4 regions of the Lysinibacillus sp. BS3 genome follow, and region 2 is predicted to be linked to each of the others. Evidence: riboswitches for the same ligand, from Rfam matches in the RefSeq annotation. Region 2 holds a riboswitch; each other region holds the start of a gene.

Region 1 (3,171 bases), 960 kb from region 2:
CTACATTCGTACCAGCAAAACAAATAGAGTTTTTAGAGACAGAAGTATAATAAGTATGTTAAACAGTTAGTGTTCTCACACTGGCTGTTTTTTTTGCTACAAGCTATAATGATAGTGGAATTTGATATTTTGGAGGACAAAGTTTATGAAAACAATGGAAACAACACAATTATTAGATCTGTTAGATGCAAATGAGGACCTATATATTATCGATGTTCGTGAAGAGGATGAAGTAGCACATGGCATGATCCCAGGTGCTAAACATATTGCACTCGGAACTATCCCTGAACGTTTAGAGGAATTAGATGTAGAAAAGCCATATATTATTGTATGTAAGGCTGGAGCTCGTTCTGCCAATGCGTGTGCTTACTTAGAGGCACAAGGATTTGATGTAACAAACCTTGAAGGCGGCATGCTGGCTTATGATGGAGAATTAGAATTTAAATAAATCATGAAAAAAAGAAAGAGCATATACTCTTTCTTTTTTCATGATTATTTTTTCACGGCGTCCATGATAAAATTAAAATTCTCTTCAAAGTTTTTGTAGATATTAACATTTTTTTGTCCCTGCACTTTTGAAGCATAACTAGCAAAGTTTAGACCAGCTCCATAAATTTGTAGTGCTCCATTCGCCAAATCCCCTTTTTGGAGAAGCTCAATGCCATCTTTCAAGAAATTTTGACTCTCCTCGAAATGACACTCCGTAATGTATTTATCACCACTATGAAATAATTTTAAATTTTCTAGTATTTTATTTGCTGTCTCTTCGCTGATCGAAGCGTCGATATTGATTAATAACTGATTGATCGGTTTTACGAGTTTGGCATAGAGGCTATCGTGCGTTTCACAGGTTTCAGCAATAGCGTTTCTTAATTCTTTTGCATTCATCGTATCTACTCCTAACTTTTCATCGTTTTACTATTTGATACTTACCCTAATTTTAATCAACTGAATACTGAATTTTTAGAAATAATTTATGTTTACATTGAACAGATTATTAAGGTTTTCAACTTTTATGTTCAACATTACTCAGTGAATTGGCAAAACATATGCTACGGAAGGTAGAGATGATGGAAAAGTCTGTAGTTTATTTGTTAAGACAATTGATTTAGTAATTAGTTCTTGTACAAGCTGAGTGTTAGGCATAGAGAAATCTTTAAAAGCAATAATTAAGGAAGACTAGGAATCAAGTGAAAGATTCACAGGCTATTGATAAGCTTATATTGGGAATTGGAGTATGTACTAAGTTAACACTCAAAAAATTTTTTCCTCTTGACACTAAAAAAGTTGTAAAGTAGATTTAACATAATTACATAAAAGCAATAGGTGCCCACTAGGGAGAATAGGGAATAAAGTGAAAAGCTTTAGCGGACCCGCCACTGTATAAGGGAGTTTCATAGTGTATGCCACTAGCGAAAAGCTGGGAAGGTACTATGAGGTGTTGAACTTGAGCCAGGAGACCTGCCTACATGCTTTAGAAGATATAGATGATGGAAAAGTCTGTAGTTTATTTGTCATGACAATAAACTACAGACTTTTTATTTTGTCTTAATGAGAACGAGAGGAGAAATAATCATGCAATTATTACAAGACACGATTCAAAACATTCAAGGGGTTGATATGAAAAGTATGGAGCAAGCTAGAATGCGGATTGATGCGCTTTGTAAGCCCCCGGGTAGCTTGGGTAAACTAGAATCAATTGCCGTACAGCTCTCTGGTATAACAGGACAATTATATCCGACGGTCGACAAAAAGGTGATGATTGTCTGTGCTGCAGATCATGGTGTTTGCGAGGAAGGTGTAACCACGAATCCACAAGATGTTACGGTCTTTCAAACATTAAATTTTCCTAAGGGGGGTACAGGCGTTTGTGCGATTGCGGGGATTACCAATGCAAAGGTGGTCACAGTAGATGTGGGAGTAAAAGAAGATATTTCACTTGATGCAGGTGTCATTATTCATAAAATTAAATACGGTACCGATAACATGGCACACGGTCCAGCTATGGCCAAACAAGAAGCCATTCAATCGATAGAAGTAGGAATCCGTGTGGCCACTGAGGAAATCATAAAAGGTGCTGATGTACTTGGGACTGGAGAAATGGGCATCGGCAATACAACACCAAGTGCTGCGATATTAGCTGTTTTGACGGGATGCAACCCTATCGAAGTAACGGGGTTTGGTGCAGGAGTAGGCCAAGGAGGCATTGCCTATAAAGCGGCAGTTATTGAAAAAGCAATTACCTTAAATAAGCCTAATCCAAGTGATGTTATTGATGTTCTGGCTAAGGTTGGAGGGTTAGAGATAGGGGCGATGACAGGTATTATTCTTGGCGCTGCTGCCCATCGTAAACCCGTTGTCATTGATGGATTTATTTCGACTATAGCCGCCCTCATTGCTTATAAGCTCGAACCAAAAGTAATCGATTATATCATTCCTTCCCATGCTTCAGAGGAACCAGGGGCAAAAATTGCCGCTGCCTTACTGGGCATTGAACCGATGTTGCATATGAATATGCGTTTAGGCGAAGGTTCTGGAGCAGCCTTAGCCTTTCCTCTTTTAGATGCAGCTTGCTCGATGATGAAAAACATGGTGACTTTAGAAGAATCAATGCAGTTGTTAAAAAGGTAAGTTAAATGTCTCTTTTTTAATCAAATAAGGAATGAAACATTAGCTTAAACAATAAAACAGCCAATGACTTAATTTTTGGTCATTGGCTGAATGGTTATGCACGATTTAACTTTCGTAATGGCAAGCGCCACTTCATCATATAGGAAAGAATACGTAAAGCTGTAATCACTGCGAATAAAATATAAAGGAATATGTCCCCTGTAAAAACCTCGAATCCGATTAGCAGTCCAGCAAGAGCTGCCCAAACACCATAAACTTCATCACGGAGAACTAATGGTTTTCTTCTAGCTAATAAATCTCGTACAATACCACCACCTGAACCTGTCAAAACAGCAGCTACAATGACTGCGCTCACTGGCATATCAAGCTTGACAGCATAGAGTGCGCCTTGAATAGCGAATGCTGATAAGCCAATCGCATCTGTGAAGTTACCCCAACGATGCCAATGTTGAATCAGATGATGCGGAAAAATAAAGAATATCGTAATCGCAGCAAGCGCTATTTGAAACATCATATCCTGTCCCCAAAGCGTTGTGACAG
Region 2 (3,171 bases):
TAATCCCGTAGCGATAGGTACTTCCTTTATACAACCAATAAACATGCGAGCATTTGATGCTAGTTTTTCCTGTGAGAATTGATGAAAGTAAATTTCTAATGCATCTCTTTCTGCTGTTTCTCCAAATAAACTTAGAAAAACTTCCTTATATTGTAGAAGCTCTTCCTTGTTACTTACTTCTGTGATGGTAAGATAATTGGAAATTCGTGGACCTGTGTGAAGTGTATGGTCAAGCTTCATCATCATATTTCGTTCAGCTTCCTGTAAATTGCAGTCTTTTATCAGCTGTAGCCAATCATCGCTTAGATAGTTGGCATCCACCCACGTGCTGAAGGGAAGTTTATTCACAATGAAATGATTAATCCTTTGTTTAAGATGATTTTCCTTATGAATTATAGGCGATTTCGCTACTAACAAATTAAATGTATCAGTTGGAATATTTGTATTGGCTATGACAAAATGAGCTTCCTCTATAATTTGTCCAGAAACGGCTCCAGTAAATAGTTTCATTTTTTCCTCTAAATTACTCGTTACTAATTGTTGACTTGTTTTCATATTTTTCATCCTTCCACTATTAGAAGTTCACTATCTTTCATTATAAAGTCAATGAAAGATAAAAAATACGCAGTTCACCTTTTTTATATCCCCCTCTAACTTTATTAGTAGTTTGGAAAATATTGTGATATTTGACTTTAGAAAAACACTACTTTACAATTGATTTTAGTAATCTAATAGGAATGTGCATATACTCATTCCTATGACAACTGAATAGCGTGTAGTAAGAGGTGTAAATTGCGTGCAATTTGCTTAAAAGGGAAGTCGGTGCGAATCCGACACTGTCCCGCAACTGTAAATGTGAGCGACTTTTCAGTATCCACTGTCTTTGGACGGGAAGGAGAAAAGAAGCGATGATCATGAGTCAGGATACCTGCCTGTTACGAGTACACACCATAAACCTACGAGGAATAGGAGGTGGCATGTTGACAAAACAGAATGCTCTGTTCGTCACAGTACGTCAAACGCCCATAGTAAATGAAAGGGTTCACAATCGAACTCGTTCACACATACTTAGGGTTTGTTTGGCATTGTGTGATGAAAGAAGATAAAATGAAGGATTTCCTCAAAAGTAGGGAGTCCTTTTTGTTTTGAAAATATGTACGCAAAGGGGATGCACGTATGACAAATATTCATGTAACGACAACGTTGGAAACGCCTTATGAAGATCTGAACATTTGTAAGCAACCACGAACAGAAGTTGCCAAGAAAGCGAAAACAAGAATGGTGGTCGAGTCTCTGATCGATCAATTATTAGCAACGAAGCTGATTCGCAATGATCGCTTCTTTGAGCAAATCTTATATAATAAAGAAATTATTTGGATACAAAATGGGGATGTGGACGGTCATCTTTTAGCGAAAGCAGCCATAGCAGATGAACTAAAAACAAAGACGAATAGTTTTATGATGTACATGCCGACCAATCCGATTGTCTATGAGGTCAACGGAGAAGCGTATCACTTAATTACGCGCATTGATTCTACACGCGCAAAGCCCAACCTCGACCGTCTATCATTGGAGCCAAAGCCTGTTTTAAGTGCCGCTCGTGTCAATGACTTATTATGCTCGATTGTCATGCGCTTTTACGAAACATATTTATATGATTTAGCATCTCATCATGACAAACTCATTGCATTTGTGCAGCAGGAATATGCCCAATTTATTGAAGCGGTGCAAGCGTTAAATGATTATCATTTCAACTGGCATCCACGTGGCAACGGTCACGAGCTTTTACTGCAATTAATTGATCATCTACAACTATTAAAAAGTCAACCTGGTAAGGTACTAATTGATTTTACGAACAAGCATGACTATGTAATAGTTGAACCCGCATATTTGTTGGACAATCCAACAAAGAAAGCTGTCGGTGCACTATAAAAACAAGCCCTCCATTTTTTGGAGGGCTTGTAATATCTTATGGCAGGGTAGAGATATATTGATGCCCAAGCAAGAAATACCCGCGGAAATACCCGAAGCGAGCAGGCTCATCCCATCCTACAGGCAATGCATGGCTGCCTGTGCTTCTTGCCATGGAACCGAATATCCTTTGCCCTTAGCACAAAAGATACTAGAGGAACTATACTCAGGGTCGGCATTTCTATCGTAGCCAATCTGTGCAATCACATCCTCTGTATTATGGCACACATCATAGCCATCAAATTGGAGTGTGAGTGCACCTTTCCCATTTGTATAGGCGGCAAAGGTTGTACTGTAGCTCATTAAAGTGGCAACAGGTGCACGACCTGTTAGGATAACATCCGTTTCGGATAAAATCGGGTCATCGAACGTGCCAGCTGCTTGCTGAATATCAGTCATCATACGACCGATAAAGTCATTTGAAGCTTTCATTTTAAAGCGATAATAGGGTTCAAGTAGGACATTTTGTGCCTGCTCCAGCCCCTGACGCAGGGCACGGAAACTGGCTTCACGGAAATCTCCCCCCGATGTATGTTCATTGTGCCCGCGACCTGTTAGAAGTGTAAAATGAATATCTGTTACAGGGAAGCCTGTCAGTAGCCCATGATGGTCACGCTCAAACAGATGCTTTTCAACAAGGCGCTGATTGCCTACAGATAAATGATCGGCATGACAGGCATTGGTGAAGGTATTACCTGTTCCACGTGGATTTGGCTCCATTAATAAATGAACTTCTGCATAATGCTTGAGGGGCTCGAAATGACCATAGCCCGTTACGGTCGTCGCAATGGTTTCCATGTATAAAATTTGCGGCTCACCAAAGGAGACAGCTAATGAAAAACGCGTCATTAATACCTCTGTCAGGACCTCCAATTGAATGGCACCCATAATATGCACATGGATTTCCTGAAATTTTTCCTGCCAGACCACACGCAAGGACGGTTCTTCTGCTTCGAGTAAACGGAAAATCTGTAGCACTTCCTTGATATGCTGATCACCCTCATATTGAACCTTTGCCTGTAAGGTTGGGACAAGCTCATAGGGCTGTGATAGCATCGTTGTACCGATTCGATCCCCAATGTTTGCCTGGCTCAGTCCTTTGACAGCGAAAATTTCTCCTGCCTCTACCTGTTGAACGGTCTCAAAGCGACTGCCGTTATAAAGGCGAATTTCGGTCACTTTTTCTGTTACTTCGTCAAA
Region 3 (3,171 bases), 170 kb from region 2:
GCGACATCTTTACGGGACAAATCATCTCGCACAAAGGACCAATTTAATATTGTTACTGGCCCTGTCAGCATGCCTTTTACAAATCGCTTCGTTAGGCTTTGGGCATAGGCGGATTCTTTTACGGTAATTGGTGAAGCCCATGCAACATCTCCATAAATGATCGGAGGCTTCACACAGCGTGATCCATATGAAACAACCCACGCTTTCTTTGTAAAGGCAAAGCCAGTCAGCTTTTCACCGAAATATTCAACCATATCTGTACGCTCAAATTCACCATGAACAAGTACATCGATATCTAATTCCTCTTGTATGGAGATCCAGCGCTTTGTTTCGTCTTCTAAAAATGTTTCATAGGCTTCATTCGATAATTGTTTCTTTCGCCACGCATTACGATTTCTTTTCACTTCATCTGATTGCGGGAAGCTACCGATTGTAGTTGTTGGAAACAGCGGTAATCCTAAGGCTTGTTGTTGGATCGTTTGTCGCTTCGTAAAATTACTGTGTCGTTCAAAATCTTGCTTTGTCACAGTTTGAACGGCTTGATGAATTAACTTATTTTGGCGGATTGGATGTTTTTTTAGAGCCTCAATCGCCTTCATACTTTCTGAAAAATTATGTTGTAAGGAACCATCTTTATCTCGTCTATATTTAGTCAGCCCCGTGATTTCTATGATTTTCTCATCTGCGAAGGCCAGAGACTGCTTTAAAACAGGGTCAAGTTCATTTTCAAGAGAGGTTGTGATTGGAACGTGCTGTAGGTTACTTGATGGTTGAATCCATAGTTCAGCAGCATGACTTAGCTGTTCAATGGCTTGAATCGTCGCATTGACTTCCGCCAGGTTTGAACGCCAAATATCACGGCCATTCACTACCCCTATTCCTAATACTTTATCCTGCGGGAAACCAAATTGACGAAGTGACGCCATATTTCCTTTATAGCCATGAACAAAGTCCAAACCGAATCCTTGAACAGGCAATGTACTTAATGCTTCATAGGCACTTAAAGCTTCGAAATAAGTCTGTAGCATTATTTTAGCCTCAGGAACGGCAGTGGCTAACTGGTCATACATTTCTTTCACCAGCTTTATCTCTGCTGGATCAAGTGTTAAGACGAGGGATGGCTCTTCTAGCTGAATCCAAGTGGCACCTGCATCCACTAATTCTTTTAATACCTGCGTATAGAGTGGTAATAAAGCTAATAAGTACTCAACCTGTGTTAATTTGTTGTAGCCTTTCGTTAACTTATAAAATGTATAGGGACCAATTAGTGTCGGCTTCGCAATGATACCGAAAGTTTCCTTCGCCTCTAAAAAGTCGGCTAACACTTTATTTTCTGTTAGTTGTAAGGCTTGTCCCTCATACTCTGGAACAATGTAGTGATAATTTGTATTAAACCATTTTGTCATTTCACTAGCTACGGCTGTTTTGTCTCCTCTTGCTACACTGAAGTAGGTATGAAAATCGACTTTACCACCTTGCCAGTTAAAGCGCTTTGGAACTAAACCAAACATCAAAGCTGTATCTAACATTCTATCGTAAAACGTAAAGTCGCCAACTGTCACCATATCGATTCCAAGTTGCAGCTGCTTGTTTATTCTTGATAAACGGATTTTCTTTAATTTTTCCTCAAAGTCCTCCTCAGAAAGTTCATTGCGCCAAAATGCTTCTAGTGCTTTTTTCCATTCGCGTTCCTCCCCTATATAGGGATAACCGATCAATGTACTTGTATAGTTCATGTTTTTAAGCTCCTTTTTTAGAAAAAATAAAAAGCCATTCTCCTATTAGGAAAATGGCTGCATGTTAAAATTAATAATGCTAAAACAATACGAAAAAGTATCTACTTTCGCATAAACGTTATCGCACAGTGCCTATTTGGTCACTTTTCACCACCTATTTCCACGTAGGTATTTGGTGTGTACTAGAAATTGGCAGGTCTCCTGGCTTTCCATCAACACGCCTCACAGCCTTCCCAGTTTCCCCAGTGGCATTTGTGATTTGCTCCGAATTACAGTTGCGGGACAGCGTCGGATTTGCACCGACTTCCCTTTTAAGCCAAACTTTCATTTGGCACCAAGTCTTACACAATATTCAATTATGCTCCTACTATAGCACATATTTCAGAATAGTAGAAATTATTTTTCAACTATTATATAAATTATTTCTATAAATATTATAGGAATTGTTGTATAGTACTAAATGAAAATAAGGTTACATTGTATTCTGTAAAAAAATTTGTTACTATAAAAAGACAATTATGAGAGGACTGATGAATGGACAATGAAGAACTAAACTATATTTTTATTTGAATTGAATGATTTCAAACACAAAATATAGGGTTAGTCTATCCATTTTTAACTATCAGTTTGCATTTTATTTGTCATGACACAAATGGCAAATCGCATTTATTCAGAGAAAGACTAATCCTTCCAATGTACAATTGGAGGGTTTTTTTCTTGCTTTCATAGTTGATTTTGTACCTTTCATTTACCCATAAAGGAGAGGAAAAAATATGAGCGATTCAGAAACTATTGTAACGCATGTAACACTCCGTATAAGTCGTTAATATCCATCTGCTTATACGGAGAAATGAACCATAGATGGATAGACCGACTTTGTATGAAAAGTAAACTGTTGCAATACAAAGGAGGAATTATCATGTCCATGATACAAGTACAAAACCTAACTTTTTCTTATCCAAGCAGCTTTGACAATATTTTTGAGAATGTCAACTTTCAAATCGATACGGATTGGAAACTTGGATTTATCGGTAGAAACGGACGAGGTAAAACAACATTCTTTCAGTTGTTATTAGGAAATTATGAGTATAGCGGAAAAATCATCTCTTCTGTAGACTTCACTTATTTCCCCTATCCAGTTTCTGATCCAAATAAATATACCCATGAAATATTTGAGGAAATTTGTCCTCAGGCAGAAGATTGGGAATGTCTACGTGAAATAGCTTACCTACATGTAGATGCGGAGGTCATGTATCGTCCTTTTAAAACATTATCCAATGGCGAACAAACAAAGGTGCTGCTTGCTGCGTTGTTTTTGACAGAGGGTCAATTTTTATTAATTGATGAACCAACCAATCACCTAGACACGGATGCAAGAAAGACGGTTTCCGATTATCTTCGCAGGAAAAAAGGATTTATTTTAATTTCACATGAC
Region 4 (3,171 bases), 2.1 Mb from region 2:
GATAACAAAATAGGCAGCTAGAAGTAGTGATATTATCACAATCAACCGAAAAATCAATTTCCTAGCATTAAATTTATTCATAAACTCACCTTCTTTGCGAAAAAAATTAAGTTAAGTGTACCATAAATCAAATTTTATTACGTTCTGAAACAATAAAGGTAGGGATGAATTATGGAAAAAGAGATTTTGCAACTTTTTAGTAATCTAACAGAGCATGATCGCGATATTCAATATGAATCTTACGAGGAATTAATAAAAATTATGCAAGAACCCGTAGATTGGACATATGCAGTTTGGGAACAGCTAATAAAAGCTCTTACATACAATAATGGTTATTCTCGTGCACGTGCTGCACAAATTTTATGCGCTTTAGCTGCAAAAAGTGATCCAGAAGAAAGGGTCTTGGAGGATTTTTTAAAGATTTGGGCTGTGACTTACGATGAACAATCTGCTACGGCAAGGCATGCATTACAAGCAATTTGGAAAATTGGACAGGCGGGTCCAGTACAAAGAGATTTGGTTGTATCGTATCTAGCTAAAAGATTTCAAACATGTATAGATGAAAAACAGCCATCTCTTATTCGTCAGGATATTATAATGTCATTTAAAAAGTTATATGATCAAACAAATGACTCGAAATTATTAGATATTGCCCATCGTTTAATTAATGAAGAACAAGATGCTAAATATAAAAAGAAGTATAAGTCAGCCATCCGTTCAAAGTAGCGAGGTGGTGTTTTTTTGTGCAAATTCTTTGATGAACGATAGAATAGTCAACTATAATGAATGAAAAAAGGGGATTATGCATGAGCATTTATAATTATCTAGTTCGGAAGCCTAATGGCGAAATTTTATCGATGGAAACATATCGTGGAAAAACAATGTTAATTGTTAACACGGCAAACCAATGCCGATTTACATATCAATTTGAAGACTTACAGAAAATGTATGATAGATATGGAAAAGAGAATTTTGTAGTTCTTGGATTCCCTTGTGATCAATTTGGCCATCAAAATCCTGAAGATGGGGAGGAAACTAAGCATCTATGCAAGGTAAACTATGGGGTCACATTCCCGATTTTTGAGCTTGTACAGGTAAATGGAGAGGCTACCCATCCACTCTTTAATTATTTAAAGCATGAAGTGGATTACCGAGAGTTTGGGAAGGCAAGTATGCAGGAGAAAATGTTGGCAGAAGCAATTGTTCAACTTGCCCCAAGCTTTTTAGATGGTCGTAATATTCGCTGGAACTTTACAAAATTTCTAGTAGATGCTAATGGTAAGACCGTCGCACGCTTTGAACCAACAGATTCACAGCTCGATATTGAAAAAGCAATTGAAACACTATTATAGTAAATTTCTTAATAATGTAAAAATTTGTTAGGGTTTTCTCTTCAAGTAGAAATAATGCTATATTTTAAAACTGTGTACAGCTATTTTTTCTGAAGCATATATGATAAACTGCTTTACAAATGAAATATTCTTGCAGAATAAAGGTGCTAATTAGCATAATCGGGAATCCGGTGAAAAACCGGAGCTGTTTCCGCAACTGTAAGTGCAGCCATTATAAAGATTTACCACTGTCTCAAAGAAGATGGGAAGGTCCTTTATAACACATTCGTTTCATGTGACGAACTGTACAAGCCAGGAGACCGACCTTTATTTGAACGTATAAAAACTTCTCGGAAGCTAGGAGGATATACGGCAAATACATAGGCTTTGTCCAGTTTGATGGCTCATTATGTTATTTTTGTCGTTCCTTTGCAAAAAGGAGCGACTTTTTTATGCCTTTCAAATAAGAATTTTTCATTATAGAAAATAGGGGGGAAGCAAGTGAAAAAAGATGCCCGTTATTCTTGTTATCCATTTATGCGTGAGAAAGCTTCAACGGTCGATTTTGAAATTCGAACAGATAGTCTGACAACACATCTAGGAGTTGCATTAGCTGCGGTAAAAAAAGAGGATGTTCAAGTTGTTGCTGAGGATTTATTGCTTATGTTACCTATGGCTTATCATGTGAATGGCTCAGTACGTGGGAAATTAGCAGTAACTGAAGAGGATTTATCTTGGTTAAGTGAACGTTATGATTTTTACGTTCGCCATGTGAAGGAAGAGATTCAAAGTTTTGTTTTACCTCAAGGAACAGAGGCTGCTGCAGCCTTACATCTTTGTCGCAGTGAGGCAAAAAAATCATATCGTACTTTACACAAAGTATCAGAAGAACGAGAGGTTCCAGCTATTCTTTTCGATTACCTTGGTTTATTAGCTAATGTATGTTTTGTCATGGCTGTTTTTATGAATCAGCAAGCTGGAATAGCGGAAATACCGTTTATTAGTAAATCCTACCCAATGAAAAAGAAAAAGGAGAATAACAATGAAAAAAGTATTTAATTTCCAATGGCTATCAGTGCTCTTACTTGCACTGGTATTAGCAGGCTGTGGCACTGCTGAAGATACAAAAAATAAAGATGCTTCGCAAGATACACAACAAGCAGAGAAAACAAGCTATAAAGTGACAGATGACCGTGGAGTGGAAATAGAGTTTAAAGAAGTACCAAAAACAGTTGTATCTTTACAACCAAGTAATACTGAAATTTTGTTTGCTTTAGGTGTTGGCGATAAAATTGTAGGAGCAACTGAGTACGATACTTACCCAGAGGAAGCACAAAAAATTGAACGTGTCTCTGATACTATGAACTTTAACAGTGAAAGAATTATAGCGTTAAAGCCAGATGTTGTCATTGCTTATACAATAGGTGATAAGGATGCCCTAAAGCCGCTTGAGGACGCAGGAATTAAAGTGTTTGTTATTCAATCTGCGACTACTTTCGACGATGTTTATGGAGATATCGAACAAATTGCTGCTGTGATGGATGTTCCTGATAAAGGAAATAAATTAAACGAAGAGATTAAAGCGAAAATTGCTGAAGTACAAACGAAGGTGAAGGATGTAAAAACGCCGAAAAATGTTTATTTAGAGGTTAGCCCTAAGCCAGACATATATACAGCAGGCTCTAGCACTTTCCAGCAAGAAATATTAGATGCAGCTAATGTTAATAATGTTTTTTCTGACTTGAATAGCTGGGCAAAAGTGAATGAGGAAGATGTTATTGCGAAAAATCCAGATGTTATTTTAACAACAGTAAACTATACAGAAGATCCAATAGGAGAA

Evidence for each region. A riboswitch is a leader RNA that binds a small molecule or an ion and turns the genes downstream of it on or off. The one in region 2 is predicted to bind cobalamin.
Region 1: it holds a riboswitch for cobalamin, as region 2 does, so the genes downstream of both, cobT (nicotinate-nucleotide--dimethylbenzimidazole phosphoribosyltransferase) here and AAJG31_RS02675 (hypothetical protein) in region 2, are expected to answer to the same signal.
Region 3: it holds a riboswitch for cobalamin, as region 2 does, so the genes downstream of both, metE (5-methyltetrahydropteroyltriglutamate--homocysteine S-methyltransferase) here and AAJG31_RS02675 (hypothetical protein) in region 2, are expected to answer to the same signal.
Region 4: it holds a riboswitch for cobalamin, as region 2 does, so the genes downstream of both, AAJG31_RS15485 (hypothetical protein) here and AAJG31_RS02675 (hypothetical protein) in region 2, are expected to answer to the same signal.

What each region holds. Positions count from the first base shown of each region.
Region 1 is NZ_CP154860.1:1,486,297-1,489,467, reverse strand. It holds gene hfq (RNA chaperone Hfq) at 1-50, shown strand, start outside; gene AAJG31_RS07770 (rhodanese-like domain-containing protein) at 146-448, shown strand; gene AAJG31_RS07765 (hypothetical protein) at 493-888, opposite strand; cobalamin riboswitch at 1,308-1,484, shown strand; gene cobT (nicotinate-nucleotide--dimethylbenzimidazole phosphoribosyltransferase) at 1,576-2,631, shown strand; gene AAJG31_RS07755 (trimeric intracellular cation channel family protein) at 2,726-3,171, opposite strand, start outside.
Region 2 is NZ_CP154860.1:524,435-527,605, reverse strand. It holds gene AAJG31_RS02680 (GNAT family N-acetyltransferase) at 1-555, opposite strand, end outside; cobalamin riboswitch at 767-951, shown strand; gene AAJG31_RS02675 (hypothetical protein) at 1,177-1,932, shown strand; gene AAJG31_RS02670 (TetM/TetW/TetO/TetS family tetracycline resistance ribosomal protection protein) at 2,050-3,171, opposite strand, start outside.
Region 3 is NZ_CP154860.1:355,416-358,586, forward strand. It holds gene metE (5-methyltetrahydropteroyltriglutamate--homocysteine S-methyltransferase) at 1-1,736, opposite strand, end outside; cobalamin riboswitch at 1,910-2,090, opposite strand; gene AAJG31_RS01875 (Lsa family ABC-F type ribosomal protection protein) at 2,656-3,171, shown strand, end outside.
Region 4 is NZ_CP154860.1:3,134,730-3,137,900, forward strand. It holds gene ytvI (sporulation integral membrane protein YtvI) at 1-81, opposite strand, end outside; gene AAJG31_RS15475 (hypothetical protein) at 172-726, shown strand; gene AAJG31_RS15480 (glutathione peroxidase) at 807-1,352, shown strand; cobalamin riboswitch at 1,477-1,675, shown strand; gene AAJG31_RS15485 (hypothetical protein) at 1,833-2,390, shown strand; gene AAJG31_RS15490 (cobalamin-binding protein) at 2,374-3,171, shown strand, end outside.